3 regions of the Exiguobacterium sp. s101 genome follow, and region 1 is predicted to be linked to each of the others. Evidence: riboswitches for the same ligand, from Rfam matches in the RefSeq annotation. Region 1 holds a riboswitch; each other region holds the start of a gene.
The links. Region 1 has a riboswitch for S-adenosylmethionine ahead of KNO76_RS09140 (methionine ABC transporter ATP-binding protein). Riboswitches for the same ligand answer to the same signal wherever they lie in the genome.

Region 1 (10,494 bases):
CACGCTCATGTTGCTTGCATTAGGATCGATTGGACAAGAGACGGAGCGGTTGGATGAGTATTCAGACCTCGATTTCTTTTTGATTGTCGAGGACGGGCATAAGGCACGCTTTATTGACCGACTTGACTGGCTCGAAGTCGAACCGCTTCACTATCAGTTCCAAAATACGAAAGACGGGCATAAAATCATGTATCATGACGGCATTTATGGCGAGTTCGCCGTGTTTGAACTGCACGAACTGGCGACCATCGCCTATACGCCAGGACGTGTCGTTTGGAGACGTGATGAGGCGCTAGATGTGTTCGCGACACCGGACCTCGCTATCGAGCGTCATACATCCTCTTATTACTACGAAGAAGCATTGACGAATCTATATGTGGGCTTGTTACGCGAACGTCGAGGGGAGACGCTTGCCGGATTCGAGCTCATCCAAGTCGCAGCCGTTCAAAATGTCTTGAAAGCAATCGGTGAACAAGGCGACGCCTTCAACCCGACACGTCGGGTCGAGTCGAGACATCCGCAGATGATTTCTTTCCTGTTGGGCGGGGTATTAGGATATGGCAGATCAGGCGTCGCGGCGTCGACCATCTTACGTTTTATCGAAGAGCGACATGTTGTCAACACGACGATGAAGCGAGAGATTGAGCGGTTGCTTGAGACGTGAATTGATTTCTCAGAATATGCTACATTGATGATAGAGGTGATGAACAGATGGTGACACTATACGGCTATCCACCATGCAGTACGTGCAAAAAAGCAGAAAAATGGTTGAAAGAGCAAGGCATCGATTATACATACGTCCATATCGTCGAATCGACGCCGACGAAAGAAGAACTCGCTGATTTATGGAAGCAATCGGATTTACCGCTCAAGAAATTCTTCAACACGAGCGGGCAAGTTTACCGGAATGAAGGAATTAAAGACAAGTTGCCACATTTATCAGAAGACGAACAACTCGAGTTATTAACGAGCAATGGTATGCTTTTGAAGCGGCCAATCGTCACAAATGGTGAAAAAACGACCGTCGGATTTTCAGAAAAGTCCTTTACGGACGTTTGGGGCTAAGTGCTATAATACAGATGTGAGTCTAATTCATTTGAGGGGGAAGTTAGGATGAGCAAAGTACCAGCAAATTTACGTTATTCAAAAGAACATGAGTGGGTAGAAGTGAACGGGACGAAAGCCCGCATCGGCATCACGGATTTCGCACAGAGCGAGCTAGGGGATATCGTGTTTGTCGAACTCCCAGAAGTCGATGGTACAATTTTGCTCGACGAGCCATTCGGTTCGGTCGAATCAGTGAAGACGGTCTCTGAGTTGTATGCGCCGGTATCAGGACGCATCACAGCAGTGAACGAGGACCTCGCGGATTCTCCAGAACTCGTCAACGAGTCACCGTTTGAAAACGCATGGATGGTCGAAGTCGAGTTGACGGAAGAGTCGGACCTCGACAAGCTCATGTCTGCGGAAGAATATGAAGCGATGATTCAAGGATAATCGAAATCGGCCTCTCCCGAATCGGAGAAGCCGTTTTTTTGTTTACTCGAAGTCGAGGCGGTAGTGATCGGATTTGATGAGCGTCGCTCGTTCAAACACGAGATAGAAGAATATTTTAAAATTTCAACAGAGCACGATTTTTGAATGAGAATCCATCGCCCATTATAATGACAGGAGAGGTGAGAAGAATGATTACAGACGGATACTTATATATATACGCCCCGATGTGTGGTACATGCGCTGTAGCGGAGAAAATGTTGACGGTCATCGAAGCGGTCGACCCTGAAATTAAAATTGAAAAGCGGGATGCGAACTATATTCCGAAAGAGCTCGAAGCGTATCAGGTGATGAGTGTTCCGGCACTATTGAAGCTTGAAAACGGCAAGGTGCGGGATCGTCTTTACGCGTTTCAAAATGTGCAACATGTCCTCTCTTTCGTAAAGTAAGAGAGGAACATTAGAATAATCTGAAAATTTTAAATAATCAGTTGACACAGAAAGTTCACGAATGGTATATTCATTACAACATCTTACTTGAACACAAAATAGGACGCGATATTCCCGACATCAAGACGTTTTGGCGAAGCCGCTGCTACACTTTACACGAATACACGTCAGTCTTCCCTTCGATTGTCCCCCAAAAAAATCAAGCGAGGAGAGACGTTTCGTATAATCGCACGGTCCAAGCTAAGATTGAGTGGTGATTGGTGAATCTCCCCCATGTAAGGGTGGAAATCTTGAACGGGCAAAAGATTCTCATCTATGGGCTGTCCTTCCGTGACTCAAGGTGCTACGTTCTGTGTCGTCCTCGGACGGCACCTTTTTTTAATTTTTTGAAAAAAGGATTTGACAGCAGAAAAAGCTGTCGCTATGATAAAGCTAATCGAATATACAACACTCTTATCAAGAGAGGCTGAGGGACTGGCCCTATGACGCCCAGCAACCGCGGAGTAATCCGAAATGGTGCTAATTCCAGCAAGGTGAAAACCTTGAAAGATGAGAGCAATCGTTGTCCGTACGATAAAGTGCGCACGTTTGCTCAAACGTGTGCGCTTTTTTTGTTGTCAGGAGGGAAATATATTGATTCAATTACGAAACGTCGCCAAATGGTTTGATACGAAAAATGGTCGTGTCCAGGCGGTTGATGATGTATCACTAACGATTGATCGCGGTGAAATTTTTGGAATAATCGGATATTCGGGGGCAGGGAAGTCAACGCTCATCCGATTGCTCAATCGTCTCGAATCACCATCAAGCGGTGAAATCGAAGTTGCCGGGAGCGAGCTGACGAAACTCAGCCCGAAAGAATTACGAGGTGTCCGTAAAAACGTCTCGATGGTCTTCCAACACTTTAACCTTCTATGGTCGCGTACGGTCGCAGAAAATATCAGTTTTCCGCTCGAGCTGATTGGGGTGCCGGCAAGTGAGCGGAAACGTCAGGTTCAAGAACTCGTCGAACTCGTTGGATTGGACGGTCGCGAGGACAGCTATCCGTCACAATTATCGGGCGGTCAAAAGCAGCGAGTCGGGATCGCACGCGCGCTCGCCACAAACCCAGAGGTGCTCCTCTGTGACGAAGCAACGAGTGCACTCGACCCGAAGACGACGGATTCGATTCTCGAGCTGCTCGTCAGCATCAATAAGAAACTCGGATTGACGATCGTCCTCATCACGCATGAGATGCACGTGATTCAAAAGATATGTCACCGAGTCGCCGTGATGGAAGCAGGAAAAGTCGTCGAGACGGGTCAAGTCTCTAATGTGTTCCAACATCCGAAACAACCGATCACGAAAGAGTTCGTCAAACAAATCGGAGCAGTCGACGATTTGTCGCTCACGTTCGAACATTTGAAGGAACGGTACCCGAGCGGTCAAGTCGTCAAATTGAAATTCTTGAACGAGACGGCAGAGCACCCGATTTTGTCTGACGTTCTTAAAACACATGACATCGGATTCAACATCATCGGCGGGAACGTGACACAATCACAAGTCGGTGCGCTCGGCACGCTATTCATCCAATTGATTGGGGAAGCAAGTGAAATCGAACGCGCCATCGCATCGATTCGTTCGCAATCCGTAGAAGTGGAGGTGGAAAGCGATGTTTCCTAACGTAGACTGGCAAATCATGATGGAACAGACTTGGGAGACGTTATATATGACGCTCGTCGCAGGCGTCGCGACATTTTTGATCGGACTCGCTTTAGGTTTGGTTCTCTATATTACAAACGAATCGCTATTATTGAAGAATCGTCCGATTTACGTCTTTGTCAGCGCGATCGTCAACGTGTTCCGTTCGATCCCGTTCATCATTTTGATCATCTTACTCATCCCGTTCACGCTGTTCTTACTCGATACGATGCTCGGTTCGACGGCGGCGCTTCCGGCGCTCATCATCGGCGCGGCACCGTTCTATGCTCGAATGGTCGAACTTGCGCTTCGCGAAGTAGACCGCGGGGTCATCGAGGCGGCAGAGTCGATGGGAGCGACGAAATGGCAGGTCATCTATAAAGTGTTAATTCCTGAAGCACTCCCGGCGCTCGTCTCCGGGATTACAGTGACCATCGTTGCAATCGTCGGCTATACGGCGATGGCCGGAGTCGTCGGAGGCGGCGGTCTCGGGAACTTGGCCTATTTGGAAGGGTTCCAGCGTTCACAAAACGACGTCACGTTCGTGGCGACGGTGCTCATCTTGTTGATCGTGTTCGTCATCCAGTTCATCGGTGACCGACTCGTCACGAAAATTGATAAACGTTCAGCATAATCACACATACATTTGGAGGGATTCATTATGAAAACTTGGAAAACAGTACTCGGATTGACAGCTTTATCAGCATTCACGGTTCTCGCGGCTTGCGGCGGAGAAGAGGCAGACTCGGGGTCTGGCGATGAAAAAACATTGATCGTCGGTGCATCGAACGTACCGCACGCTGAGATTTTAGAGCACGTCCAAGAAGAATATGAGGCAAAAGGGTACAAGCTTGAAATCAAGAAGTTCCAAGACTACGTACTTCCGAACAAGACGCTCGCGAGCGGGGAGCTCGATGCGAACTACTTCCAACATGAGCCGTACCTCAAGTCACAAATGACTGAAAACAAAGATTACAAATTTGCCTCAGCGGGTGGCGTCCACATCGAGCCGATCGGGGTCTACTCACAAACTTACAAAGCGCTCGATGAACTTCCGGAAGGGGCAGAAATCATCATGAGTTCATCGGTCGCTGACCACGGACGAATTCTTACGATGCTCCAATCAGAAGGACTCATCACACTCGCAGAAGGCAAAACAGTTGATGCGACAGTATCTGATATCGTTGACAATCCGAAAGACTTAGAGTTCAAGACGGACGTAGAAGCGACTTTACTCACAACGGCATTTAAAAATGGAGAAGGCGATGCGGTCCTTATCAATACGAACTATGCGATTGACGCAGGTCTCAACCCGCTTGAAGATGCCATCGCACTTGAAGGGGAAGATTCACCATACGTCAACTTAATCGTCACACATGAAGGGGACGAAGAAGATGAGCGCGTCAAGGCACTCCTCGAAGTGTTGACGTCTGAAGAGACACAGCAATGGATCTTAGACGAATACAAAGGTGCGGTCGTACCGGTACAACAATAAATCAGCTCGACTCAGGGGTCATCCCCTGAGTCTTTTTTTGTCTAGTGTTCTTTCATGAAGAGAAGTACACTACATATATGAAAGAAAAGGGGGGATTTGGATGAAGTTCAGACAGATTCATCCACTGACGTGGGGCGTCTTGTTCGGGACGTTTTTTGCACGACTGGCGACGTTTTTTGTCATGCCGTTTTTTGCGATTTATTTGGCCACGCTCGGCTTTTCAGCGAGTGTGATTGGAACGATTTTTGCCGTGACGGCACTTTCGGGCCTGTTCATGAGTTTCTTTGGAGGGACGCTATCTGACCGCTATGGACGAAAACAGCTCATGCTCATCGGGATTGTGCTCAATGCCGTCACGTTCGCAGGACTTGCGCTCGCGACAGAGCTATTTTGGTTTTACATGCTATCGATTTTGATGGGGATGTCACGCTCTTTTCTAGAACCGGCTTCACGTGCACTCATCAGTGACACGACCCAGGCCGAAGAGCGAGTCATCGTCTATAACGTCCGTTACTTTATGATCAACATCGCCGCAGCCATCGGACCACTGTTAGCAGTCGTGTTGTCACTAACTGGTGTGAAGACCGCCTTTTTTGTCGTGACCGCCGTCTACATCATATACGGCATGATCATCTCATTCTTATTCTATAAATATCCGTTTGAAGAAGGGGATGGAGTAAAGGTACGTCCGCGCCTGACGGAGACATTCCGCGTCTTACGGGACGATCGGACGTTTCGGGCGGTCATCATCGGTATGATTTTTGCAATCATCGGCTACAGTCAGTTCAATTCGACACTTCCTCAATTCATTGCGCTGAGTGATGGGTTAGAAGACGGCTCAAGATTATTTGCTTACTTATTGACGACGAACGCCATCACGGTCCTCATCGTCCAGTATCCGATTATGCGTTTCGGGATTCGTGTCTCCCCGATCAAATCGCTCTTTTTCGGCATCTCGACACTGTCGTTCGGGCTGTTGTTGATTGGATTTGCTACAGTGGAATGGGTCCTCTTTGTCGCAATGGTCATTTTCACGGTCGGTGAAGTGTTGATGTTCACGATGACGGACGTCTTAACGGATGAACTTGCGCCGGAACATTTGCGGGGAACTTATTTTGGAGCGATGGGATTGACGTCGCTCGGACAGACGATTGGGCCGATTATCGGGGGCATGTTACTCGATACGTTTGGTCAATCTTCGCTTCCGGTATTCGGTAGTTTGGCGATATTGACAGGATGCGGTTCCTTCTTCTTCGCCGCTGCTGTACGAGAACGAAAAGCTGTTCTCGCACTCGTGGAGGAGACTGCCGGCTAATGTCTTGATTTCCTACTATTAGCATTCTCAACTTTTATCCTTCTATTGAGAATGAATCGTAAGGTGAGTCGCTTGAAATAAAAAATCGACTAGTCTAAGATTAGAATATATCTAATCTACGCCAAATAATTTGGCGAGAAAATACGGAAGGGGTATCCGAATGTCTAACGTACCACAAATGAAAATTGATGACCTCCGCGTCTCAATCGAAGGAAAAGAGATTGTCAAAGGTCTTAACCTAGAAATTAAAGGTGGCGAAATTCATGCCATCATGGGTCCGAACGGGACTGGTAAATCAACACTCGCATCAGCACTCATGGGCCATCCACTTTATGAGGTCACTGGGGGAAGCGTCGAATTAAACGGCGAAGATGTCCTCGAGATGGAAGTCGACGAGCGCGCACAAGCAGGGATGTTCCTTGCGATGCAGTACCCGGCTGAAATCAGCGGTGTCACAAACGCGGACTTCTTGCGTTCAGCAATCAACTCACGTCGTGAAGAAGGTCAAGAAATCTCGCTCATGAAGTTCATCCGTGAACTCGATACGAAGATGGGGCTTCTCGAAATCCCTTCTGAAATGGCACACCGTTACTTAAACGAAGGATTCTCAGGCGGTGAGAAGAAACGTAACGAAATTCTTCAAATGATGATGATTCAACCGAACATCGCCATCTTGGATGAAATCGACTCTGGACTTGATATCGATGCTCTAAAAGTTGTCGCAAAAGGTGTAAACGAAATGCGCTCAGAAGAGTTTGGCTGCTTGATTATCACGCACTACCAACGTCTCCTCAACTATATTGAGCCAGATTTTGTACACATCATGATGGACGGGAAAATCGTCTTGTCTGGTGGTAAAGAGCTCGCACAACGACTCGAGGCAGAAGGTTACGACTGGGTGAAGCAAGAACTTGGAATGACAGTAGACACAGAAGCGTAAGGAGGCTGTACGATGACCGTACAATTTGAATTGGATGCACAAGCGTTGTCGGCACGTGCAGAAGCGCTCGGTGGACCAGCATGGATGGTCAACCGTCGTAAAGAGGCAGCAGAACTTGCGCCGACACTTGCTTTGCCAAAAGTTGAAAAGATTAAGATCGATAAGTGGGACTTCACAGCGGGAGATGTCGAACTCGAAACGAAAGACGGTTTGACAGCAGACATCGAATCACTTCTCGGAGACCACCGGACAAACGTGCTCGTTGAACGCAACGGTCATATCGTCTATAACGAATTATCGATGCCAGAAGGCGTCTTATTTATGGGAATCAAAGAAGCGATGGAGCAACATCCTGAGCTCGTTGAGAAATATTTCATGACAGAAGGCGTACGTGTCGATGAAGAGCGTCTTTCGGCGTTAAATGCTGCCCTCACAAATGGTGGTGCGTTTATCTATGTACCGAAAAACACGCAATTAAAAGATCCGCTCCAAGCGATCTTCACGATGGAACAGGCGAACGGCGCCCTCTATCACCACACGATCCTCGTCGCAGACGAAGGCAGTGAAGTGACATACATCGAAAACTTCCTTTCTGGTACGAACGAACCGCACACGGTCAACGTCGTGACGGAAGTGTTCGCTGGAGAGAACGCGAAAGTCGTCTTCGGTGGTGTCGATCAGCTCGCTGAGTCAGCACTCACGTTCATGAACCGTCGCGGTGTCGTCTATGCGAACGGTCGCCTCGATTGGGCGCTCGGTCACATGAACGACGGGAACTCGGTCGTCGAGACGAAGACGCACCTCGTCGGTGACAACACGTATTCGGATACAAAAGCTGTGACGATCGGTCGCGGTGCACAAAAACAAAACTTCAACATCCGTACCGACCACTTCGGGAAAGCATCTGAAGGATTCATCATGATTCACGGTGTTCAAAAAGACGCAGCGACTGCGATTTTCAGCGGGACATCGATGATTCACCACGGTGCGTCAAAATCGAATGGTGTACAAACAGAGCGCGTCTTGATGCTCTCTGAAAAAGCACGTGGTGATGCCAACCCGATTCTTCTCATCGATGAAGATGACGTAATGGCAGGTCACGCAGCATCGGTCGGTCGTGTCGATGATGTTCAATTGTACTACTTGATGAGCCGTGGATTGTCTCGCCAAGAGGCAGAGCGTTTAATCATTCACGGATTCTTGACGCCTGTCGTCGAAGAACTCGCAATCGATTCGGTCAAAGACCGTCTCCGCGAAGTCATCGAAGGGAAAGTACGTTAAGATGTTGAACGCCTCGATTCGTGAACAGTTTCCGATTTTAAATCAGGAAATCAATGGACACCCGCTCGTTTATCTTGATAGCGCGGCGAGCTCACAAAAGCCGCTCGCTGTCATCGAGGCGATCGAGGACTATTATCGTCGCAACCATTCGAACGTGCATCGTGGCGTCCATACGCTCGGGACGCAAGCGACGGATGCATATGAAGGAGCACGCGAACGCGTCCGCTCATTCATCCATGCGGCGGTTCCTGAAGAAATCATTTTCACTCGTGGAACGACGACGGCCATCAACTTGGTCGCATCGAGCTACGGAGATGCGAATGTCGGTGCAGGCGACGAGATCGTCCTCACTCCGATGGAACACCATGCGAACTTAATCCCATGGCAACAACTCGCTAAGCGAAAAGGCGCGACGCTTCGATACGTCGAGCTCACGCCGGACGGACGTGTCACACTTGATGCCGTTCAAGCGGTGTTATCAGACCGGACGAAAATCGTCGCGATGAGTCACGTCTCGAACGTGCTCGGGACGATTAACCCGATTGCCGAAGTCGCTCGACTCGCGCATGAAAAAGGTGCCGTCATGGTCGTCGATGCCGCACAAAGTGCACCGCACCGAAAATTGGACGTCCAAGCACTCGACTGTGACTTCCTCGCCTTTTCTGGGCATAAGATGCTCGGACCGACTGGAATCGGTGTCTTATACGGGAAGAAACAACTTCTCAAAAACATGGAGCCGGTCGAGTTCGGTGGCGAGATGATCGATTATGTCGATTTATATGAATCGACGTGGAAAGACATCCCGTACCGTTTCGAAGCGGGGACACCGATTATCGCCGGAGCGGTCGGACTTGCGGCAGCCATCGATTTCTTAGAAGAAATCGGTCTTGAGAACGTCGAAGCACACGAACGTGAACTCGCAACTTATGCGATCGAGCAGATGAAAACGATTGAAGGGATTGAGATTTACGGTCCTGAAGATCGCGTCGGCCTCGTCACGTTCAACTTGAAGGACGTACACGCGCACGACCTCGCGACAGTTCTCGATATGCAAGGCATCGCGGTTCGTGCCGGTCATCACTGTGCACAACCACTCATGCGTCTTTTGAAGCAATCATCGACGGCACGGGCGAGCTTCTATTTGTATAACACAAAAGAAGAAGTCGACCGCTTCATCGAGGGATTACGTCAAACGAAGGAGTATTTCAATTATGAGTTTTAATAATCTCGACATGTTGTACCGACAGGTCATCATGGATCACTATAAAAACCCAAGAAACCGTGGCGTCATCGAAGATGGCGTGACGGTGGACTTGAACAACCCGACGTGTGGGGATTCGCTTCGTCTTCAACTACAGGTCGAAGACGACATCGTCAAAGATGCGAAGTTTGAAGGAGAAGGCTGCTCAATCAGTCTCGCCTCGGCATCGATGATGACCCAAATCGTCAAAGGGAAAACAGTAGAAGAGGCGCTTCAACTCGCCAACATCTTCTCTGAAATGGTTCAAGGAAAAGAGTACGACACGGATACGTTTGACCTCGGTGATATCGAGGCGCTCTCAGGCGTATCGAAATTCCCGGCACGAATCAAGTGTGCCACGCTCGCGTGGAAGGCGCTTGAAAAAGGAGTAGACGAGGACGCGTAAGGAGAAGGAGGAGACCGATATGGCAAAGAACATGCCGGAAATTGGCGATTATAAATACGGCTTCCATGATCGGGACGTTTCGATTTTCCGTTCAGGCCGTGGCTTGACGACAGAAATCGTAGAGACGATCTCGCGCATGAAAGAAGAGCCACAATGGATGCTCGACTTCCGTTTGAAGTCGTTGGATCACTTCA
Region 2 (10,494 bases), on a different contig from region 1:
CCCGATGTGCGTATAGACAGAGCTTCAAAACGTGGACGATATTCGGATGGGTATATTTCGTCTTTTCAAGTGAACGTTTTGCCCGCGTATCGAGAAGGTCAATCGGGCTTGTGGACTTCGCATATTCCGCATACAGACGATAGAAATCAATCGGGGTGATGAAGTCGTCTTCGTCCCGGTCAGGGTTATTGAAGATGAGCGCCAACAAGGAACTCGTCTCTTCCAGTGAAAAAAGGTGTTTCAAGTCATCAAGGAGATAAATGATTGCCGCTTGATGCAAGGAATACTTTTTACCGATTCGTGGGACACCGATGATTTTCCGGACTTCACGCTTCGTCCAGTTTTGAATTGTCGTCGCGGAGAGATGTTCTCCGGTCAATGCGTTCGCAAGTGCGACGATTTGGTTGATTGATAAGCCGTTCTTTTCAATATGAAACAAGTGGATTTTTCGAAGCTCTTTTGGAAAGTGCTCACGTACGTCCTCGGGGAAGAGGGCGATGGCTCGCTCGATTTCTCCGACCTGCATAAAATGAAGGCAATCTGCCAAAGTTTGAATTGAAGTTGCGTCGCGCATACGGCCACCCTTTCTATCGCCAACATCGTACGTTGGCTATACAGTCATTTGACCTCATTCTACCAAATGTTTGAAAAGTAAGCTAGGATGGGCACCGATTAAGGTATAATGACGATATCATATACACTCTGTACATAAAGGTGGTCAAGCAATGAATGAATGGATTAGTTCAATTCTTTCGATCGTGGTCGTCCTCGTATTTCTCGTAGGACTCGAACAAGTTGGGAAACGTCTTGGGTGGACAGATGAAACAATTCGAAAAAGTGTACATATCGCAGTCGGGCACTGGTCTCTTTTAGCGATTTGGTTATTAGAGTCATGGTACGTTGCGGCAGTCCCGCTTATCTTTTTTACCTTTGCGAACGCGGTCTTGTTATACAAAAGTCCATCGCCGGTACATCAAACGGAAAGAAAGTCGTTCGGGACAGTTTATTATCCAATCGCGTTACTCGTTATCCTCTATTTTTTCTTTGAGTCAGAGCCGATTGCTTTTTTAGCCGGTTCACTCGTTCTCGCATGGGGAGACGGGATGGCTGCACTCATCGGACGGAAATACGGCACAATCACTTATGACTTATACGGCCAAAAGCGTTCCTTCCAAGGAAGTGTCGCGATGTTCCTTAGTTCATATGCGGTCTTATTTTTATTGTTTTTGTGGAATGATATCGTGATGTGGCAAGTGGTAACTTATGGGTTTATTATTTCCATCATTGCAACGCTGACAGAAGCGATATCGTATCGAGATTGGGATAACTTTACAATCCCCATTGTAGTTGCTATGGCCACATCACTATTGTTATAAACTAATTGTTAATTTGTAAGAAAAACGTTGCTTGTCACGCCCGGTAATCATTTGTATACTGTGTTTCGTACTGAAACCATTCAGGGACGTGCTCGGGATGAATGAAATGGGACCGAACACTGATTAAATAGAAGGTAAAGGATTGAGTGAACGCATGAGCTTTTTACAGCAACTTCAAAGTATCATTCCGACCGAGCGCGTCCTTCAAGACGAGCCATTGTCGGCGCACACGTATACAAAACTAGGTGGAAAGGCAGATTACTTCGTAGCACCACATACGTACGAAGAAGTACAGGCCGTTTTAGAACTAGCCCATCAGGAAGCGATGCCATTTATGGTTCTTGGGTTCGGTTCAAATTTGATTGTCCGGGATGGGGGAATCCGCGGAATCGTTTTAAATTTGAATGAATTAAACACGATTCGTCGTGATGGCGATCAAATGATTGCACAAGCTGGAGCAGCGATTATTGATGTTTCTCGTCAAGCGCTTGCAGAGAGCTTGTCTGGTCTTGAGTTTGCTTGTGGTATTCCTGGAACGGTCGGTGGTGCGGTCTATATGAATGCTGGTGCATACGGAGGAGAGACGAAAGACGTCATTACGTCTGCGACGGTATTGACACCGGAAGGCCAAGTACTTCATTTGTCAAAAAACGAACTGGAACTTGATTACCGGACGAGTCGTGTATCTAAAGAGGGATTGATCGTATTAGAAGCGACGTTCGAACTCGAACCGAAGAACTACGAAGTGATCAAAGAAGTGATGGACGATTTGACATATAAACGTGAATCGAAGCAACCGCTGGAGTATCCTTCATGCGGAAGTGTATTTAAACGCCCACCTGGCTATTTTGCCGGCAAGTTGATTCAGGAATCAGGTCTACAGGGTAAGCGAATCGGAGGAGCAGAAGTATCGCTCAAGCACGCCGGATTTATCGTCAATATTGACGAGGCGACAGCGACAGAGTACATCTCGCTCATTCGTCACGTCCAAACGACCGTCAAAGAAAAGTTCGAAGTGGAGTTAGAACCGGAAGTGAAAATTATCGGGGAAGACATCACCGTTGAGAATGCATAATGAAAGAAGGAATCGGACGACTTCGTTCGATTCCTTCTTTCATTTATAACAAAAAAGCAACGAGAACGGGCATCTCGTTGCCTTAGATTTATGCTTGTGTTTGTTTTGCGACCGCTTCATGAGCAGGAACGAACGGATATTCCAGATCACGAGCGACCGCTTCATATGTGACAGTCCCTTTGATGACGTTTAAGCCTTTGAGAAGTGAACCATTTTCAAGAAGTGCTTGGAATACGCCTTTTTGTGCACATTCAATGATATATGGCATCGTCGCGTTCGTCAGACCCATTGTTGATGTGCGTGGTACTGCTCCCGGCATGTTAGCAACGGCATAATGCTGTACACCATAACGTTCATACGTCGGTGCATCATGCGTGGTGATGTGGTCGATTGTCTCACAAATGCCTCCTTGGTCGATCGCGACGTCTACGATGACAGAGCCTGGTGACATTCGTTGTACCATTTCTTCTGTGACAAGCTTAGGTGCTTTCGCTCCTGGAATGAGGACAGCCCCGATGACGAGGTCACTCTCGGCCACTCGTTTGGCGATATTATATTTATTTGAGATTAACGTGTTGATGGTATTTCCAAACAAGTCATCGATTTGACGAAGACGAGCAGGGCTAATGTCCATCAGCGTAACGCTTGCGCCGAGACCGATTGCGATGCGGGCCGCGTTCGTTCCGACGACACCGCCCCCGATGACGGTAACATTCGCACGAGGCACGCCTGGTAATCCTGACATTAAAATTCCTTTCCCACCGTGAGGTTTTTCAAGGATTTGTGCTCCGATTTGGGCAGCCATCCGACCTGCCACTTCACTCATTGGTGTGAGAAGTGGTAACGTCCGATCGACCTCTACTGTCTCATACGCAATTGCTGTTATACCTGAATCGACGAGCGCTTTCGTTAACTCTGGCTCCGCCGCGAGGTGTAAATACGTGAAGAGCGTCAAATCAGAACGGAAATATTGATATTCCGACGGCTGTGGCTCTTTTACTTTAAGTGCGAGTTCGACGCCTTCCCATACTTCTTTCGCTGTTTCGACGATTGTTGCACCTGCATCGATATACTCCATATTCGTGAATCCACTACCGAGTCCGGCGTTCGTTTCGACGACTACGTCATGACCAAGCTCTGTTAGCATAAATGAACCCATCGGTGTTAATGCCACCCGATTTTCGTTGTTTTTAATTTCTTTTAATACCCCGATTTTCATGGAACATTCCCCTTTCATTCCGTTGACACAAATTGTTCACACCCCTAGTATAAATCCAATTGAAAGCGCTGTCTTTATCATGGATTCTAAAAACGAAGACGTTCGCTTTGTGAAAAAACACAAAGCGAACGTCTAGTCTTCTAATCGATATTGACCAGCTTTGATGGCCAAATAAATCATAGCTCGTTCCGGTAATGACACTTGAGTGATATTCGTCAACTCTTCGATGCGTCGAATCCGGTATAGGACGGTATTCGGATGGATGTGTAGGTGGGATGCGACTCGCTTAACATTGCCTTCGAAATAAAAATACCATTCGAGTGTCGTCACGAGTTCGGTCTGATGGGACGAATCGTAATGTTGCAACCGTTCGATGGTCGGATGGGTTTCAAGTCGGAGCCCGATGCGCCGTGCGAGCTCTGGGACAAGTTGATAAATTCCAATCTGTTCGAAAGCACGGGAAGTCGAGAGTTCGAGAGGGAACTTGCGACGCAATGTCGTGACGCGTCTTGCTTCCTCGGCTGCGTCGTATAACATGTCACTCTCAAAAAAGCGTCGACTGATTCCGAGTCGTGGTTCGGATTCGATAAATTTGTCTTGAAGTAACTGTTCGAACCGTTCCGCCCAAGCTAATAATTCCGTCTCTTCATCGGACAGTTCAGACTTCATATAGTGCCAGACGAGTAACTGCTGACCATCGATGGCATGTAAAACGACTTCGATTGCCTCTTGAGTTGCGAGCACATAATGAAGACGCTCAGCGAGTTGAGGGGTGATCGGTTGGGTACATTCGATGATTGTTAGACGACTCGCGACCGCGATAGGTGCGAGTTCATTCAATCTTTCGCGATTAGAATCGGAGAGCGACGAAGAAGCAAGGACATCTAATAAAAAACGTTCAAGCTCGGCACTGATACGACGTTCGTGCATCGCAATTGTCATGAGTAGTTTCTTGGCGATTGTCGCTCCTTCTTGTAGAATTGCCAACTCTTGATTGGTGAACGGATTTGTGCGGGCTAAACTCCAAATATAGCCGAGTACTTCATCATGTTGTTTGATGACGATTGCCGCGCGTTCCCCGAGACCGATGGAGAGCCGCGCTGGGATGACAACGGGTTCATCTTGGACGGTGACTTCTCTTAAAATACCACTCTCCCATAAATCTTCGATCACGGCTTCAGGTACGCGACGACCGATAATGGTCGCGATTCTGGCCGGGTCGGTCGAGTCGGGATGGGTACTATAGGCGAGTAATTGGTGATAGCGATTTTCAATCGTAATAGGTGCTCGAATCGCTTGGCCAATCGCTTCGGCGAGTGTATCGAGTGATTCATATGATTTCTGCAAAAAAGGCATATCGATTCCTCCTCACTCTGAGTATACCGTCTTCTTTGTGAAACTTCACAAAAAGAATCGAGAGTGTGAGAAATGACATACCTTTAACGATTAAATGGGAAAAAACAATCCAACGACAAGGCCGAGTAAAGCCCCAATGATGACTTGGAACGGCGTATGTCCGACAAGCTCATTCAAGAGCGGGGTTTCATGTTTGATCCCCTTAAAGTAGTCATTCAAGAGACGAGCTTGAAACCCGACCGCCTGGCGAACTCCGGTAGCATCATACATGACGATTGTCGCAAAGACGACGGCGAGTGCGAACATACTCGAGTCAATCCCTTCTGCACGACCGATTGCCGTAGCGAGAGCAACGACAGTAGATGAGTGTGAACTCGGCATGCCGCCTGAAGCGAACATGATTTCAATTTCAAAATCCCGTGTTTTAATGAGTTCAGTTACGAGTTTGGCCGCTTGGGCGATAAACCAAGCAAGAATCGCAGCGAGTAAAGGTTCGTTAAACATGCAAGTATTCACTTCCTGTCTGACATAGTACCTTCACTATACCCGAAAGCGTCTCAGATTATACGTTAAGATTTCGTCAAAAAAGGTGCCGCGGATGAGTCATCCGTGACACCTTTTGGTCGATTTTTGTTACCCGACTACTCCTTCAGTTTCCTGAAGTTTCTCTGCAATATTGTCGATGATATAACGGTTGCGTGGGTGTTCTTGACACTCTTTTGAGCATGAACGCATTTGTTTCGGTTCACACTCTTCACAACAGAAATGTTGAACGTTGCACTCCGGGTTGGCACAATTAACGTAACGAACCGTTTCTGTCCCGCAATGCATGCAATGTGAGACGACAGATGGGTTCACCGAGTTGATAGGGACGTTGATGCGCTCATCGAAGACATAAAGCTCACCGTCCCAGTTCTCTCCTTTTGTCGCTTCGTCTTTTCCATACATCGCGACACCACCTTTTAAGTGGAAAATGTTATCGTGACCTTGGTCACGCATATATGCTGTAAATTTCTCGCAACGGACGCCGCCGGTACAGTATGTGAGAAGAGTTTTCCCTTCGTAGAGGTCCTTGTTCTCTTCAAGCCATTCCGGCATGTAACGTGAAGCCTCTACATCAATTTTGATCGCATTTTTAAAGCGACCAAGTTCGTACTCGTAGTTGTTACGAACATCGAGGATGACGACATCATCACGGTTCATCATCTCTTTCCATTCTGCTGGTTCTAGGTATGCTCCGTGTTGTTTCGGCACATCAAACTCACCATCAAAGCGCCACGTCACGAGCTCTTTCTTGTGACGAACAAAAATTTTCTTGAAGGCATGCTCTTCGACTTCATCGATTTTAAACTCAATATCGCTGAAGAGTGGGCTTGCTTTCAAATCATTCATGTATTGCTCGGTTTGTTCCCATGTACCGGAGCACGTTCCGTTGATTCCTTCAGAAGAAATCAGGATACGCCCTTTGATACCGAGATCTTTACAATACTTCAAATGTTCTTGCGTGAGTGTTTCTGGGTCTTCGATATTGACGTACTTATAGTACAGCAAGACCCGCATTGGTTTTGTTTCCATGTTATGTTGCTCCCCTGTGTTCAGTTTTTTGCAGGAAAACGAACGTTGGGTTGTGTCGTTCGACGAATAGACTTGCCTGCAACCACAAGTCCATTATTATATGATAAATATCACGACGGATTTTCGCAAATGGTTTTTAATTTTTTTTGATGAATGCAGGGAGATGCGTCTTCTAAATCGAATTCGGGTAATAGAGTAGTAACAAAAGTTGAAGGTGGAACGACTATGCTCACTTCTCTCCAACAGTACATTATCCAATTGATTGAGTGGCTTCAGAGTTTGCCTGGTGGTCCTTGGGCTGGTCTTGGTGCTCCATTTTTAGAAGCAATCTTCCCTTTTCTGCCACTCGTCTTAATCATTTCTGCGAATGCGGCGACATATGGCTTTTTGTTAGGTGTTCTCTTGTCGTGGATCGGGAGTCTTCTCGGAACGATTGTCGTCTTCGCGGCCGTCCGGTACATCTTCCGAAAACCGATGACACGATGGCTTGAGAAGCATAAGACGGCGATATATTGGTTAGAACGAATTAATCACATGAGCCCGATTTCGCTCGGGTTCTTATATTCACTCCCGTTCATCCCGGTCAGTTTGATTACCTATTTACTGGCGCTCATCCAAATGAAGCTCCGTACGTTCATATTAGCAGCGGGATTTGGTAAACTGCTCGTCGTCGTCATTTTCTCTGTCATCGGAGACCAGTGGGAAGAATTTATTCAAAGCCCGTTTCGCTTGTCGATGCTCGGTCTGCTCTTAGTCATACTATGGGCCATCAGTCGAGGGCTTGAGGAAGTGCTCAAGCGACGGGCGTTCAAGAAACGGAACGAGCAATTGAAACAAGAGATGGTGACCAAACGACAAACACCCCTTTGAGAAAGGGGTGTTTTCGCTTATGACTGATTTTTAAAGCGCGGGAAGTTGAAAGCAATGGCAATCCCTCCGCAAATAAAGAGGAGGAACGGATAGAACATGAACGGGACGAGGTCAGGCGATGCCGTCTCCGTCAACTCTGCGGCAATGAGGAGTTGTGCTCCGTATGGGAGAATCCCTTGTACGCCGCACGAGAAGATGTCGAGCACGCTAGCAGACTTTTTCCGTTCGATGTCATATTCGTCTGCAATGTTCGCTGCAAGCGGTCCGGCTACGAGAATGGAAATCGTGTTGTTCGCCGTCGCCACGTTTGTCGCACTGACAAGACCGGCGATACTCCATTCAGCACCGGCCCGTTTTTGGATGCGTGACGTCAAGGCATCACGTAAATATGCGAGACCGCCGTTATGTGAAATGAGTCCGACAAGTCCGCCCATGAGTAACGTCAAGAACGAGATTTCGGCCATGCCGATCATCCCGTCCGCAATGGCTGTCACAAACGCTGTCACAGATAAGCTTCCGTCAAGTAGACCAATGATACCCGTGAGCGTAATCCCACCTAACAAAACGAGAATGACGTTCAGTCCTGTTAACGCTAGTCCGATCACCGCGAGATACGGAATCAGTTTATACCACTCAAATGCAGCGACATCGACAGTCGATTCACCGTTCGATAAGACGGCGAGTAAAATGGTTGTGATGATTGCGGCCGGTAACACAATCCAGAAGTTCGTTCGGAACTTATCACGCATATTCGTCCGTTGTGTCCGCACAGCAGCGATGGTCGTATCTGAGATAAACGAGAGGTTATCCCCGAACATCGCACCCCCGACGACCGCTGCCGCAGCGATGGCGACGTTGACACCACTCTCTTCATGTATACCGAGTGCGATTGGTGCAAGTGCAGCAATCGTCCCGGTCGACGTTCCCATCGCCATGGAGATGAAGGCGGCAATGACGAAGAGCCCGCTCAAAAGAAGCGATGGTGGTAAGAGAGTCAACGCAGCGTTGACCGTTGCATCGATGGCGCCGATTGATTCAGCGACGGTTGAAAATGCGCCGGCCAGTAAGAAGATAAAAATCATAATGATGATTCCCGGATTGCCGGCTCCTTGAGCGATGCGCTCGACGGTTTGGATAGCATTTCCTTTTGTCATGAATGCTGCAACCATCAAGGCGATGATGGCCGCAACGAGGACCGGAAACTTATAAAAATCCCCGTAATAGACACCCGCTCCGATAAAAAAGAGTAAGAAGACGAGCAACGGCAAGAGTGCCCATTTGTTTGCTGTTGGTTGTTCCAAAATAATCACCTCATTAAAAATAAAAAGGACCCTTTTCTGAGAAAAAGGTCCTTCGTGCGAAATACCCTTTTCATCTTTCGAGCAATACGCCCGCTGGATTTGGCACAGGTTCCCCGCTGCCGAGACTTCACAGGGCCAGTCCCTCCGTCTCTCTCGATAAAAAGTTAATCTATTCAATTAGTAAACACGTTCCCTAACGTACCTGTTTCGAATCTAGTTGTCAACTTAAAAACTCCCCAATTCGATGTGAGAAAGGGGAGTTTACGTCGTTAAATTGTTGAAGTGTGCCACGCGGTTACGTCCTGCATATTTCCCACCGACATACAGCGCACGGTCTGCGTTTCGAATCGTATCATCTAGACGCTTATTTCCAAACGCTTCAATCGTATCGACTCCAATCGACGTGGTCACAGAAATTTCGTATTGGTCGACACAAAATGGTTTTGCTTCGATTTGGTGACGAATGCGCTCTGCGACTTCAATCGCTTGGGTCATATCACACTGGTTGAGGAGTAAAATGAATTCTTCCCCGCCATATCGTGCGGCAAAATCATCTGTACGAAGTACTTGTCGAATTCGTCGCCCGAATTCTTGTAACACGTGGTCACCGACTTGATGTCCATACGTATCATTGATTTTTTTGAAGAAATCAATATCGAGCATGGCGACCGAAATCGGATACATCGAGATATTGGATATTTGTTGAATCCCATATTCATAAAATGCGCGTGCATTTGCGAGAAGCGTCAAACTATCCGTCCGGCTCTCGGTATAGAGACGGTCTCGTTCATGACACCGACTGATGGTCCGATTGAACGACTTTAAGAGTTTGATGATTTCCTGCTGAATGATTTTTGGATATCCATAAACCTGCTCGCCGGTCATGACAATCCATGTACGAATTCCTTCTATTTCTTCCGAGCGGACAGAGACGAAGCTATGATAGTCATTATGGAAAGCATCGGAAAGTGAGGCATCCCATTCAAATCGCATCTCATAGTCGAGGACGGGGTCATTCGGTTGACTGATGTCGAGTAGTGCGTATACTACTGGTCGATCGATTGGTTGACGTGTCTTCAAATCAAAGTAGAGTATACGATCGAACAATCTAAACTCGACATATCCTTCATCGTAGTGATTCAATTGTTCACACTGACTTAAAAAAACTTCGATGGCTTGCGCCTCACTCTGTGACAAGGAGACGGCTTCTTTTGCTTCATCGTATTGTTCGATCAACGATTTGAATGCATCTTGCCGCTCTTTTTGAATGAGGAGCCGCTTAATAAAAAATGTTAATGCAGCCGCGATGCTACTGACGACAAGTAGATTGGTCTCTCGGAACAATGCCGCCGCTAAAATGAAGATCAGACTGACGACGTACGTATAAAATGCAATCTTCATAAAGTCGCTCAAGGCGATGTCGACACGGAACCACCATTTCACCTGATATTTTTGGAACACGGTGTTTAAGAAAATTTCAAGAAACAGTCCGGCGAGTGGAACAAAAGATTCCTGTGAATAAAAGTCAAGTCCGGTCTCGCCACCAATGGCGAGATAGACAGCTGCCGGAATAACAATTTCTAAATAAGCTGTAATGGCGTTCCAAGGATAAGTGAAACGGAATCGACGGATGGCGACTTTTGGTTTCAGATTGGCAAATTGAAAAATAAACAATCCGATTTGGTTGACGATGAGTGCCGTTTCAAATCCAAAAAATAAAAA
Region 3 (10,494 bases), on a different contig from region 1:
TGCCTTCCCAGGCGGGGCAAGTTTCGCCGCAATCGTTGGAACTGCTGGCCAAACGAACATTTCGCCGATTGTCATGACGACCATCCCTACCATGAACATACCGAAGCCACCAGCGAACGGCACGATCAAGAAAGCACCGAGGAAAATCGATGCCCCGATGATCAATTGACGTTTCAAATCATCCTCAAACTGTCGCAACACCCGATTGAGTAATGGCTGTGCAAAAACAATCATTGCCCCATTCACTGTCCATAGGAGTGAGTATTGACTGATTGTGACACCGAGGTCTTTCGAGTGAACCGCGATCGTTCCTTGCCACTGAACGTAGACGAACCAAAGCACCGCATAACCGATAGCGACATACCACATCGACTTCATCGTCGCGCTCGAGAGCGTCGTGGCCGCTGCTTCTAGCTGGGATTGCACGACAGGACGTGTCGGGTTCTTCAAATAGCGAAGTCCAAATAAAAGAACCACAACAAATAGAACCGACAAGAAGAAGTTTGCGTAAAAAATCCACTCGATGTTCAATCGCGCGATTTGACCGCTCATCGCTGTACCGAGGGCGACCCCAACATTTTGCGCGACATAAATCGCGTTGAAGGAACGACGTCCCCCTTCTGGCCAAATGAGTCCCGCAAACGCATAAACGGTCGGAAAGACAAGTCCCCCTGAGAACCCGATCAAACCGAGCCACACCAAATAGCCGAAGAACGTGGCGTGGAACAGTAAAAATCCAAGCGAACTCGCAAGCAACAAGCCGACGGAGATGACGAGCGTCGCTTTTCCTCCGATTCGGTCGAATAGCGTCCCTCCAATGTAGTTACCGACGATTGCGAGTGCGGAGTTCACGAGAAGCGCCACTCCGGCAAGCGTCATCGACTCACCTAAAAAATCATGAATATACAGGGTGTTAAATGGCCATAAAAAAGACGCCGCCGTTGTATTGAGCGCCATCGCAATGACTAGAATCCATACCGAGATTGGCATTTTATTGTTCACACCAAGTCCTCCTTTCATCCCTCTTCACATTAAAAAAATCGGCACAAAAGGCCGAATCGACAAGATTTCCTTATCAAACCTAAACGAATGCCAAAGAAGTGTCAAGAAAAATTACTCATTATGAAGTTTTGTCATTTTTCATTTGTGATAGGATGAGCAAGGAAGGAGAGATAACCATGAATCCATTTGGTCAAAACCGCTATCATACATTGAATGAGGCATATCGTCGGGAATACGGGAACAAGGTGTTTAAAGTGCCGCTCGATGGTGGCTTCACATGTCCGAACCGTGATGGCCGCGTCTCCAAAGGCGGATGTACATTCTGTTCAGATGATGGAAGTGGCGATTTTGCGGGTAATGCCTGTGACCCGATTCCCGTTCAATTCGAAGAAGTAAAAACGCGACTTCATCGAAAATGGAAGAACGCCGACTACATCGCCTATTTTCAGGCGTACAGTAATACCTATGCGCCAGTCGAAAGATTACGCGAATTATTCGAAGCAGCGCTTCAGCAAGAAGGTGTCGTCGGTCTCTCGATTGCGACACGCCCAGATTGCTTGCCTGATGACGTTGTCGACTATTTAGCCGAACTGAATGAGCGGACTTCTTTATGGGTGGAACTCGGTTTACAGACCGTACATGATACGACCGCAAAAAAAATCAATCGCGGACACGATTATCAAACATTTTTGAACGGTCTTGAAAAACTGCGTCGTCACAACATTCGCGTATGCGTGCACATCATCAATGGCCTACCCGGTGAAACACCGGAGATGATGCTCGACACAGCCCGAGAAGTTGCTAAAATGGACATACAAGGAATCAAAATTCATTTGCTCCACGTCTTGAAACATACACCACTTGCCCGTCAATATGAGAAAGGCTTGCTCGACTTGATGGAGGAAGACACATACATCTCCCTCGTTTGTGATCAACTCGAACGGATACCACCCGAGGTGATCGTCCATCGATTGACGGGAGACGGTCCGCCTGACTTATTGATTGGTCCATTATGGAGCCGTCACAAGATGCAGGTGCTAAACAAGATTCGTGCGGAATTGGAGCGACGTGATTCCTTCCAAGGAAAAAAGAAGGATGAGATTGATGGGATTAATGAGAGTACTACCATTTGCAAAACAATTACTACATGACCACCTCGAAGTAGGACATGTCGCCATCGATATGACTGCCGGGAACGGGCACGACACGTTGTTCTTGGCGAACGCCGTAGGCGAAACGGGACACGTATACGCATTTGACATCCAAACAGAAGCGGTTGCTTCAACCCGTGCACGTATACAGGAAGCAGGTGTCTATGAACGGGTGACCGTCATTCATGATAGTCACGATACGGTTCATACGGTCGTCGCGAATGAGACACGACCAATCACCGCAGCCGTCTTCAATTTGGGTTATTTACCAGGAAGTGACAAATCCGTCACGACACAAGGGAATACGACCATTGCCGCATTGTCTCAATTACTAGAGGTCATGGCTATCGGTGGTGTCATCGTCATCGTCATCTACCACGGCCATGAGAGCGGGAAGGTCGAACGGGATGATGTGCTTCGCTATGTGGAGTCGCTTGACCAAAAGCAGGCGGGTGTACTGCGTTACGGCTTCATCAACCAGATCAACCACCCTCCATTCATCGTGGCGATTGAAAAACGTTCAAAATAAAAGAAGGCGGCTCCTGTGAGTCGCCTTCTTTTATTCTTGAATCAATTCATAAAACGTCATGAGCGTTTCTGCAAATTTGGTGTTCAACCGCTCATACCCAAAATGCGGGAATCCTTCTAATCGACGGATATACACTTGATCTCCACCAATCTTTCGGCAGACGTTCAACGTCAACTTCACGTCTGCAAATTGATCATCAGGTGCGTAGAAACAAGCGAGCGGGAGACGTGGCAAATGTTTCTTTTCTTCTTGATGCTCTACGATTTCTTCTTCGATTTCCCGATATTGGGCATATGTGATTTCACCAAATCGGGACGATTCGTCGCCGCCGCCGCCGGTGAATGTCATCATTCCGAGTGGTAAGTCTGGGCGAAAACGATCGACTGCACTCGCGACGACTTGTTTTAATCCACCGATTTGACGAGTCGCATGCCAATCAAACAATGGAGAGATATAAGTCAGGCTCCCGAGCGGCACATCATACTCCTGAAGAAGCCGGTTTGTAAAGAGCGCCCCGAGGCTGAACGCCACGACATGAATCGGTAATTTATACTCGCCGGCCTCACGTAACGCCCGTTTGATCAATTGTTTATGATCTTCTGCCGTCAAGCCCATCGATTGGTCGCGGACGACAATTACTTCGTACTCGTCTTGAAGTCGTCGAATAAAATTCTCGCTGATCCGAGATGTGAACTGTAGCGGATAAACGATGACGATGACCCCTTTTTGTGTTTCTTCATATGTCATGCTGCCGTCACCTCATTTATAGACTATATTCATTGTATCAAAAAAACATCAGCCGCAACTGATGTTTAAGCAAAATCCGTCTGGAGTCTTAGCTCGGGACATATCTTAGATGAATGAGTTCCATCGGTTGGTCGTAGACCTCTTCTTGAATTCGATTCACTTCTTTAAATGATTGATGCAAGAGGAAAGCAATCGCCTGGTCATTCGAATTTTCAACGTACACTTCCACCGGTTGTGTTTTTTTCGATTGAAGGTGCCTTAAAAAATCTGCACCGTACCCGTTCCGATGGTGATCGGGATGAAGATAGAGACGAAGCATCTCCCACATGTCACCGCGATCGATGGCATGACAAAATCCGATGACATGGTCTTCATACTCGCCAACGATAAAATATTGTTCTCGTGCTTCTTCACTTGAACTGATTGCTCGTACAATCTCTTCTTGTCGATAGGCGCGCTCCATCGCTCTTGTCCGATTGGAATCATTCTTTGAAATCGTTGCAAGTGCAATCGTTCGAATTAACGCCGCATCTTCTGGAACTGCTTCTCGCATATTCATGATCGCTTCCCCCTTTAGGCCAATCTATTTGTATCATTCCCTATCATAGTGTTTTTATCCTGCACTACATTTCTTTTTCATGACGATTCATTATAAAACGTTATCTCAGCATTCGACTTGGGTATAAAACTAGCAATGCCAATCAAATGAAGGAGTGGAACAACATGGAACCAAAATTAGAGCATGACCCGAAAGTCGAACAAACAGAGAACCCAAATCGTCAATTTGACCAAATGAACGCGGGAAGTCCGAAAATAAACGTCGTGACCGGCATGTTACTCGGTGCACTTGTCGGCGGTCTCCTCGCATTACTTAGCTCCTCGAATCGAGATCATACGAAACAATCCCTCTCGAGCGCAAAATCTTCGGTCGGCGGCATTGTCAATGAAATGAAACAAGACCCTGCTGGTAAAGCCTCACAGGTTATTGAACAAGTGAAGACGGCTTCCGGCAAAATTCAGGAAGTATCTACAGACGTTCAGAACGTATATGAAAAAGTCGTCAGAGAAGTAGATACAGTTAAAGAAGACGTCAATAAAATCGTTGATACGGCACAAGAAGCCAAGTCTGATTTACAAGATATCGGTGAGAAGGTCGTCGAAGCGAAAGATACAGCTCTCGGACAAGAAACAACTTCCAACGATTCTGAGTCAGACGAAAATAAACAGACACCACCAACTACATGAACCAAAAAAAACGACCTTTCCGCGGAAAGGTCGTTTTTGATTACACGAAACGCTTCGCGCCTTCTTCAAGAACTGCTGCTTTATCTGTTTGCTCCCAAGGGAGTTCCACATCTGTACGACCGAAGTGACCGTAAGCTGCTGTCTGTTTGTAGATCGGGCGACGAAGGTCGAGCATTTTGATAATACCTGCCGGACGGAGGTCAAAGTTCTCACGAACGAGTTCAACGAGTTCTGTTTCGCTCAATTTTCCAGTGCCGAATGTATCGACAGCGATTGATACAGGGTGTGCAACCCCGATTGCATACGCGAGTTGTACTTCCGCTTTATCCGCAAGTCCTGCTGCAACGATGTTTTTCGCTACATAGCGGGCTGCGTATGCCGCTGAACGGTCAACTTTTGTCGGATCTTTACCAGAGAATGCACCACCGCCGTGACGAGCGTATCCACCGTACGTATCGACGATGATTTTACGTCCTGTCAAACCTGCATCCCCTTGTGGTCCACCGATTACGAAGCGACCAGTCGGGTTGATGAAGTATTTCGTTTCAGCATCGATAAGTTCAGCCGGAATGACTGCTTCAATGACATATTTTTTCAAGTCTTCTTGAATTTGCTCGAGTGTAATCTCTTCTGCATGCTGCGTCGAGATAACGATTGTATCGATACGAACAGGGTTGTTATTCTCATCGTACTCAACCGTTACTTGTGTTTTCCCATCCGGACGGAGGTACTCAAGCGTACCGTTCTTACGTATTTCCGCAAGACGACGTGACAACTTGTGTGCCAACGAGATTGGGAGGGGCATGAGTTCAGGTGTCTCGTTTGTTGCGTATCCGAACATGAGACCTTGGTCTCCTGCCCCGATTGCATCAAGCTCCTCTTCAGTCATTTGACCTTCACGAGCTTCAAGGGCTTGGTCTACACCTTGCGCGATATCGACCGATTGTTCGTCAATCGATGTCAAGACTGCACATGTTTCAGCATCGAAACCATATTTCGCACGTGTGTATCCGATTTCACGGATTGTTTCACGGACAACTTTCGGGATATCCACGTAAGTTGACGTTGTGATTTCACCAGCTACGAGTACAAGACCTGTTGTGACAGACGTTTCTGCCGCAACACGGGCATTCGGGTCTTCCGCTAAAATGGCATCCAAAATCGAGTCAGAAATCTGATCACAAATTTTGTCTGGATGTCCTTCAGTAACCGACTCTGAAGTAAAAAGTCGACGGTTCAAATTTGACATTCAAAAAACCTCCTATAATAAGGGTGATATGTGGACGGTACTCGTTCCCCTTACGCGTTGCTTTGGGACGGTAATGAAAAAAACCTCCCCCGATGACATACATGGGGAAAGGTTGAATCGTTCTTCCTTACCCTCTTATCGTTCGAAGCTAATGGCTTCGCTTCAGGATAGCACCTTTTCCGCACAAGACTTCATGTCGGACGGTTGCTGGGCTTCGTAGGGCCTTGTTCCCTCCACCGCTCAGAATAAGAGTATCCGTTACGAAAACCATCATATAAATGACATCCGATTATGTCAAGGGAATTGAACGAATTCGTATTTTTTCACAGACTTGCTAAACATTTCTGTTTGTGAATCTTCAACCATTTTTTTATTTCGTTTCTTTTTTTTAACACCTTGTGATAAGAGAATGTGTTAAACTATCCTTGTAAGAAAGCGCTTACTTAATAGAGAAGAAATGCTTGTTTTTAATTAGTGTGTCACATATAATTAAAAACGTCATACTAATTAATCTTGATTGCGGAAGTATGCGGATTTCATCCACATCTATTTAGGGGAAAGGTGGGATTCAGGATGGCGACAACGCTCCTGAAAATCGAAGAATTAATTAATCGTACCGACATGTTACGGAACTTGACGGTTCCAGAGCTGGTAGAAGAAGCCATTCAAAATGGTGAAGGTGTACTGACAAAAGACGGGGCATTATCTGTCAGCACCGGTGCTTTTACCGGACGGTCACCGAAAGACAAATTCGTCGTACAAGATGAAGTCAGCAACAACCTTGTCGATTGGGGGAAGGTCAACCAACCAATCGCTGAAGAGAAGTTTTCAGCACTTCTTGAAAAAGTACTCAATCACTTAGAGAAGAAAGATAAGCTCTACTATCTTGAAGCTGCGGCTGGCGCGGATGAACACTACACCTTACCCGTTCGTGCCATCACAGAGTATGCGTGGCATAGTCTATTCGCTAAACAACTCTTCTTACGTGAATGGCCGACGAAAGGTGCGTTCGACCCGTTTACGGTCATTTATGCACCGAGTTATAAAGCAGACCCTGCGGTCGATGGCACAAACTCAGAGACGTTCATTCTCGTTTCATTCGCCAAACGTACAATTCTGATCGGGGGAACAGAATACGGTGGTGAAATCAAAAAATCAATCTTCTCCGTCATGAACTTCTTGTTGCCTGAACAAAACGTGTTATCGATGCACTGTTCGGCAAATGTCAATGATGCGAACGAAACGGCTCTCTTTTTCGGATTGTCGGGAACTGGGAAGACGACACTTTCGGCTGACCTTGAGCGTCACTTGATCGGTGACGATGAACACGGATGGTCACCAGACGGCATCTTTAACATTGAAGGCGGTTGCTACGCAAAGACAATCAATTTATCACGTGAGAACGAACCACAAATTTATGATGCGATTCGATTCGGTTCATTGATTGAAAACGTTGTGCTAAACGATGATCGAACACCAGACTACAAAAACATTTCTTTAACGGAAAACACGCGTGCGGCATATCCGATTGAGTTCATCGACAATGCGATGCTCCCATCACGCGCAGGTCATCCGAATACAATTGTTTTCTTGACGGCAGATGCGTACGGCGTCTTGCCACCGATCAGCAAATTGACGAAAGAGCAAGCGATGTATCACTTCTTGTCTGGCTATACGTCAAAACTTGCCGGCACGGAGCGCGGTGTCACAGAACCACAAGCGACGTTTTCGACTTGCTTCGGTTCACCGTTCCTCCCGCTCGCACCAGAGCGTTACGCGGATATGCTTGGTCAATTGATTGAAAAACACGATGTCGATGTCTATCTCGTCAACACAGGTTGGACAGGTGGTGCATACGGTGAAGGTTCACGTATGAAACTCGCTTATACGCGCGCGATGGTCAACGCCGCAATCAATGGACAGCTTCGTGATGTCGAAACGATGAAACATGACATTTTCAATGTCGAGATTCCAGTAGCCATCGAAGGTGTACCGAGTACTGTTCTCAATCCACGAGATACATGGAACGATTCAGCTCGTTACGACATGGAGGCAAAAGCACTTGCCATGAAATTTAAAGAGAACTTCAAGCGTTTCACGAAAGCAAGTGAATCAATCATCGCAGCCGGTCCACTCGTCATCTAACTACATCAAAACACCGACTCAATCATGAGTCGGTGTTTTTTCTTGCTGTATCATCCAGTCCATCGCCTGCTCTGTCGTCTCCCATTTATCCCAAAATGGGAGCTGATGTCCGAATGGGACCACCCAAAATTCAGCCTGCTCCCCTAACTTCTCAGCGACAGCTGTCGCATGACGCAAGCGAACCTGCTCATCATCCGTACCATGGATGATGAGTGTCGGGGCCTCCCATTCTTTATAGAGCGGGGAGCGTTCGACGTATGCGGACTCAGCTGTCCTTGGGTCCCCACCTGTCATGCGACGTAACATCTTCCGCATCGAACGCTGTTCCTCATATGTCCATTCTAGGTTCGTCACGCCTGCCCAGGATGTGACCGTGGTGACCGGTCGTTCGGAGGCGAGCGATAGTGCCATCATTCCGCCTCGCGAAAAGCCGAGCACGTGAACCGGTCGTCCGCTCGTTTGAACGCGATCGAAGAGCGAGAGCACATCTTCCAAGTCATCCCCACCAAAATCCTCTTTTCCAGTCCCACCATGGTTGCCACGATAGACGGGAGCGACGACATGAAAGCCGCGTGATGCGAATTGCATGAGCCGCGGTAAACGGACGTCCCCGATTCGTGCCGTCCCTCCCCGTAAGTACATCAACACGTGCCCATTCGGTTGTTTTGGTTCGATTGAATACGCTACGACCTCTTCTCCATCATTTGTCGTGTACCACCCTCTTGTCACCCGATAACCTGCGTACGGTGGTAACACATCAACTCGGTCAAACCAACTGTTGTTCATGTAGAACCCTCATCGTCTCCGGTAAGACTCGGTCTTTCATCATAAAACTATAACGTTGATTGCGTAACAAATTACCCGGCAATGCATCAATCAAGACGGCCCCATCCGTCTCGTCGACGGCAGGATGATCTTCAAATCGCTCAATCTCTGCAAAGTAAATATTTTTGACGACCGTATCACCTCGACCGAGCACCCGATACTGTCCCAAGTAGCGTAGTGTCTTCACGATTCCACCGGTCTCTTCATAAACTTCTCGGATTGCGGCGGCGTCCTCATGCTCGCCCGGCTCGACTTTCCCGCCCGGAAACTCGAGTCCTCTTTGTTTATGCTTCGTCAATACCCACTTATCCTCGTAACGGGCGACGACCCAGACGTGGAGCGGTGTGTCTGAGAATGGATAATGGGTGAAGCTTAGCTCAACTTGATTATGATAGTAATCCTTGAATGTCTTCATAGTCCATCCCTTTCTTTCCCCTATCTACTCTCACTTTACCTTGTCTTCACCCAGTTTCAAACAAAAAAATCAGCCCGACTTGCGGACCGATTCGTTTTCTTATTGATTCAAGCGTTTTTCGAGTTCTGCTTTTTGTTCTTCATATCCCGGTTTACCGAGCAAAGCGAACATGTTTGCTTTGTACGCTTCGACGCCTGGCTGGTTGAACGGGTTCACTCCGAGGATGTAACCGCTCATCGCGCATGCTTTCTCAAAGAAATAGAACAAGTAACCAAGGTGATAGGGGGTCATCTCCGGCAATTCGACGACTAAGTTCGGTACATCGCCGTCTGTGTGTGCGAGAAGTGTTCCTTCTGTCGCCTTGTCATTCACAAATTGAATCGTTTCACCGGCAAGGAAGTTCAAGCCATCCAAGTCCTGTGCGTCTTCTGGAACGTTCATCGAATGACGAACTTCTTTCACACGGATGACTGTCTCGAACAAGTCGCGACGACCTTCTTGGATGTATTGCCCCATTGAGTGAAGATCCGTCGAGAAATCGACAGCCGCAGGGAAGATCCCTTTATTGTCTTTCCCCTCTGATTCACCGTAAAGCTGCTTCCACCACTCTGACACGTAGTGAAGAGCCGGTTCGTAGTTGACGAGCATCTCAATCGACTTTCCTTTTGCGTAAAGGGCGTTTCGTACAACCGCATATTGATATGCTTCATTCTCTGCCAATTCAGGAGAGCTGTAAGCGTTCTGTGCGTCACGTGCCCCTTCCATCAAGGCATCGATATCGATTCCGGCAGCGGCAATCGTAAGAAGACCGACTGGTGTGAGGACAGAGAAGCGTCCACCGACATCATCAGGAATAACGAACGATTCGTATCCTTCCGCGTCCGCGAGGGTCTTGAGTGCACCGCGAGCCCGATCTGTCGTTGCGTAGATGCGCTCACGCGCCCCGTCTTGTCCGTACTTTTCTTCCATGAACTGTTTAAGGACACGGAAAGCAATCGCAGGTTCTGTCGTCGTCCCTGATTTCGAGATGACGTTAACCGAGACGTCTTTTCCTTCGAGCACTTGAAGCAATTCTCTCATATACGTCGATGAGATATTGTGGCCCGCATAGAATACTTGTGGAGCCTTGCGCTCTTCTTTTGATAATACGTTGAAGAACGAATGTTGAAGCATTTCGATCGCTGCA

Region 2: it holds a riboswitch for S-adenosylmethionine, as region 1 does, so the genes downstream of both, KNO76_RS07475 (Na+/H+ antiporter NhaC family protein) here and KNO76_RS09140 (methionine ABC transporter ATP-binding protein) in region 1, are expected to answer to the same signal.
Region 3: it holds a riboswitch for S-adenosylmethionine, as region 1 does, so the genes downstream of both, metK (methionine adenosyltransferase) here and KNO76_RS09140 (methionine ABC transporter ATP-binding protein) in region 1, are expected to answer to the same signal.

Annotation. Positions count from the first base shown of each region.
Region 1 is NZ_JACSKX010000009.1:71,604-82,097, forward strand. It holds gene KNO76_RS09120 (hypothetical protein) at 1-664, shown strand, start outside; gene KNO76_RS09125 (arsenate reductase family protein) at 712-1,065, shown strand; gene gcvH (glycine cleavage system protein GcvH) at 1,114-1,497, shown strand; gene KNO76_RS09135 (thioredoxin family protein) at 1,686-1,943, shown strand; SAM riboswitch class I at 2,394-2,499, shown strand; gene KNO76_RS09140 (methionine ABC transporter ATP-binding protein) at 2,577-3,605, shown strand; gene KNO76_RS09145 (methionine ABC transporter permease) at 3,595-4,257, shown strand; gene KNO76_RS09150 (MetQ/NlpA family ABC transporter substrate-binding protein) at 4,285-5,118, shown strand; gene KNO76_RS09155 (MDR family MFS transporter) at 5,219-6,433, shown strand; gene sufC (Fe-S cluster assembly ATPase SufC) at 6,612-7,373, shown strand; gene sufD (Fe-S cluster assembly protein SufD) at 7,386-8,654, shown strand; gene KNO76_RS09170 (cysteine desulfurase) at 8,656-9,876, shown strand; gene sufU (Fe-S cluster assembly sulfur transfer protein SufU) at 9,866-10,300, shown strand; gene sufB (Fe-S cluster assembly protein SufB) at 10,320-10,494, shown strand, end outside.
Region 2 is NZ_JACSKX010000007.1:22,403-32,896, reverse strand. It holds gene KNO76_RS07515 (DUF1836 domain-containing protein) at 1-574, opposite strand, end outside; gene KNO76_RS07510 (diacylglycerol/polyprenol kinase family protein) at 726-1,376, shown strand; gene murB (UDP-N-acetylmuramate dehydrogenase) at 1,531-2,451, shown strand; gene ald (alanine dehydrogenase) at 2,540-3,670, opposite strand; gene KNO76_RS07495 (PucR family transcriptional regulator) at 3,803-5,026, opposite strand; gene KNO76_RS07490 (divergent PAP2 family protein) at 5,117-5,542, opposite strand; gene trhO (oxygen-dependent tRNA uridine(34) hydroxylase TrhO) at 5,660-6,601, opposite strand; gene KNO76_RS07480 (TVP38/TMEM64 family protein) at 6,827-7,471, shown strand; gene KNO76_RS07475 (Na+/H+ antiporter NhaC family protein) at 7,489-8,772, opposite strand; SAM riboswitch class I at 8,840-8,935, opposite strand; gene KNO76_RS07470 (GGDEF domain-containing protein) at 9,034-10,494, opposite strand, start outside.
Region 3 is NZ_JACSKX010000017.1:2,784-13,277, reverse strand. It holds gene KNO76_RS12505 (MDR family MFS transporter) at 1-1,002, opposite strand, end outside; gene mnmL (tRNA modification radical SAM protein MnmL/YtqA) at 1,179-2,153, shown strand; gene mnmM (tRNA 5-(aminomethyl)-2-thiouridylate-methyltransferase MnmM) at 2,107-2,682, shown strand; gene KNO76_RS12490 (alpha/beta fold hydrolase) at 2,713-3,429, opposite strand; gene KNO76_RS12485 (GNAT family N-acetyltransferase) at 3,518-3,988, opposite strand; gene KNO76_RS12480 (hypothetical protein) at 4,153-4,674, shown strand; gene metK (methionine adenosyltransferase) at 4,715-5,923, opposite strand; SAM riboswitch class I at 6,056-6,175, opposite strand; gene pckA (phosphoenolpyruvate carboxykinase (ATP)) at 6,497-8,068, shown strand; gene KNO76_RS12465 (alpha/beta hydrolase family protein) at 8,087-8,854, opposite strand; gene ytkD (RNA deprotection pyrophosphohydrolase) at 8,835-9,308, opposite strand; gene KNO76_RS12455 (glucose-6-phosphate isomerase) at 9,408-10,494, opposite strand, start outside.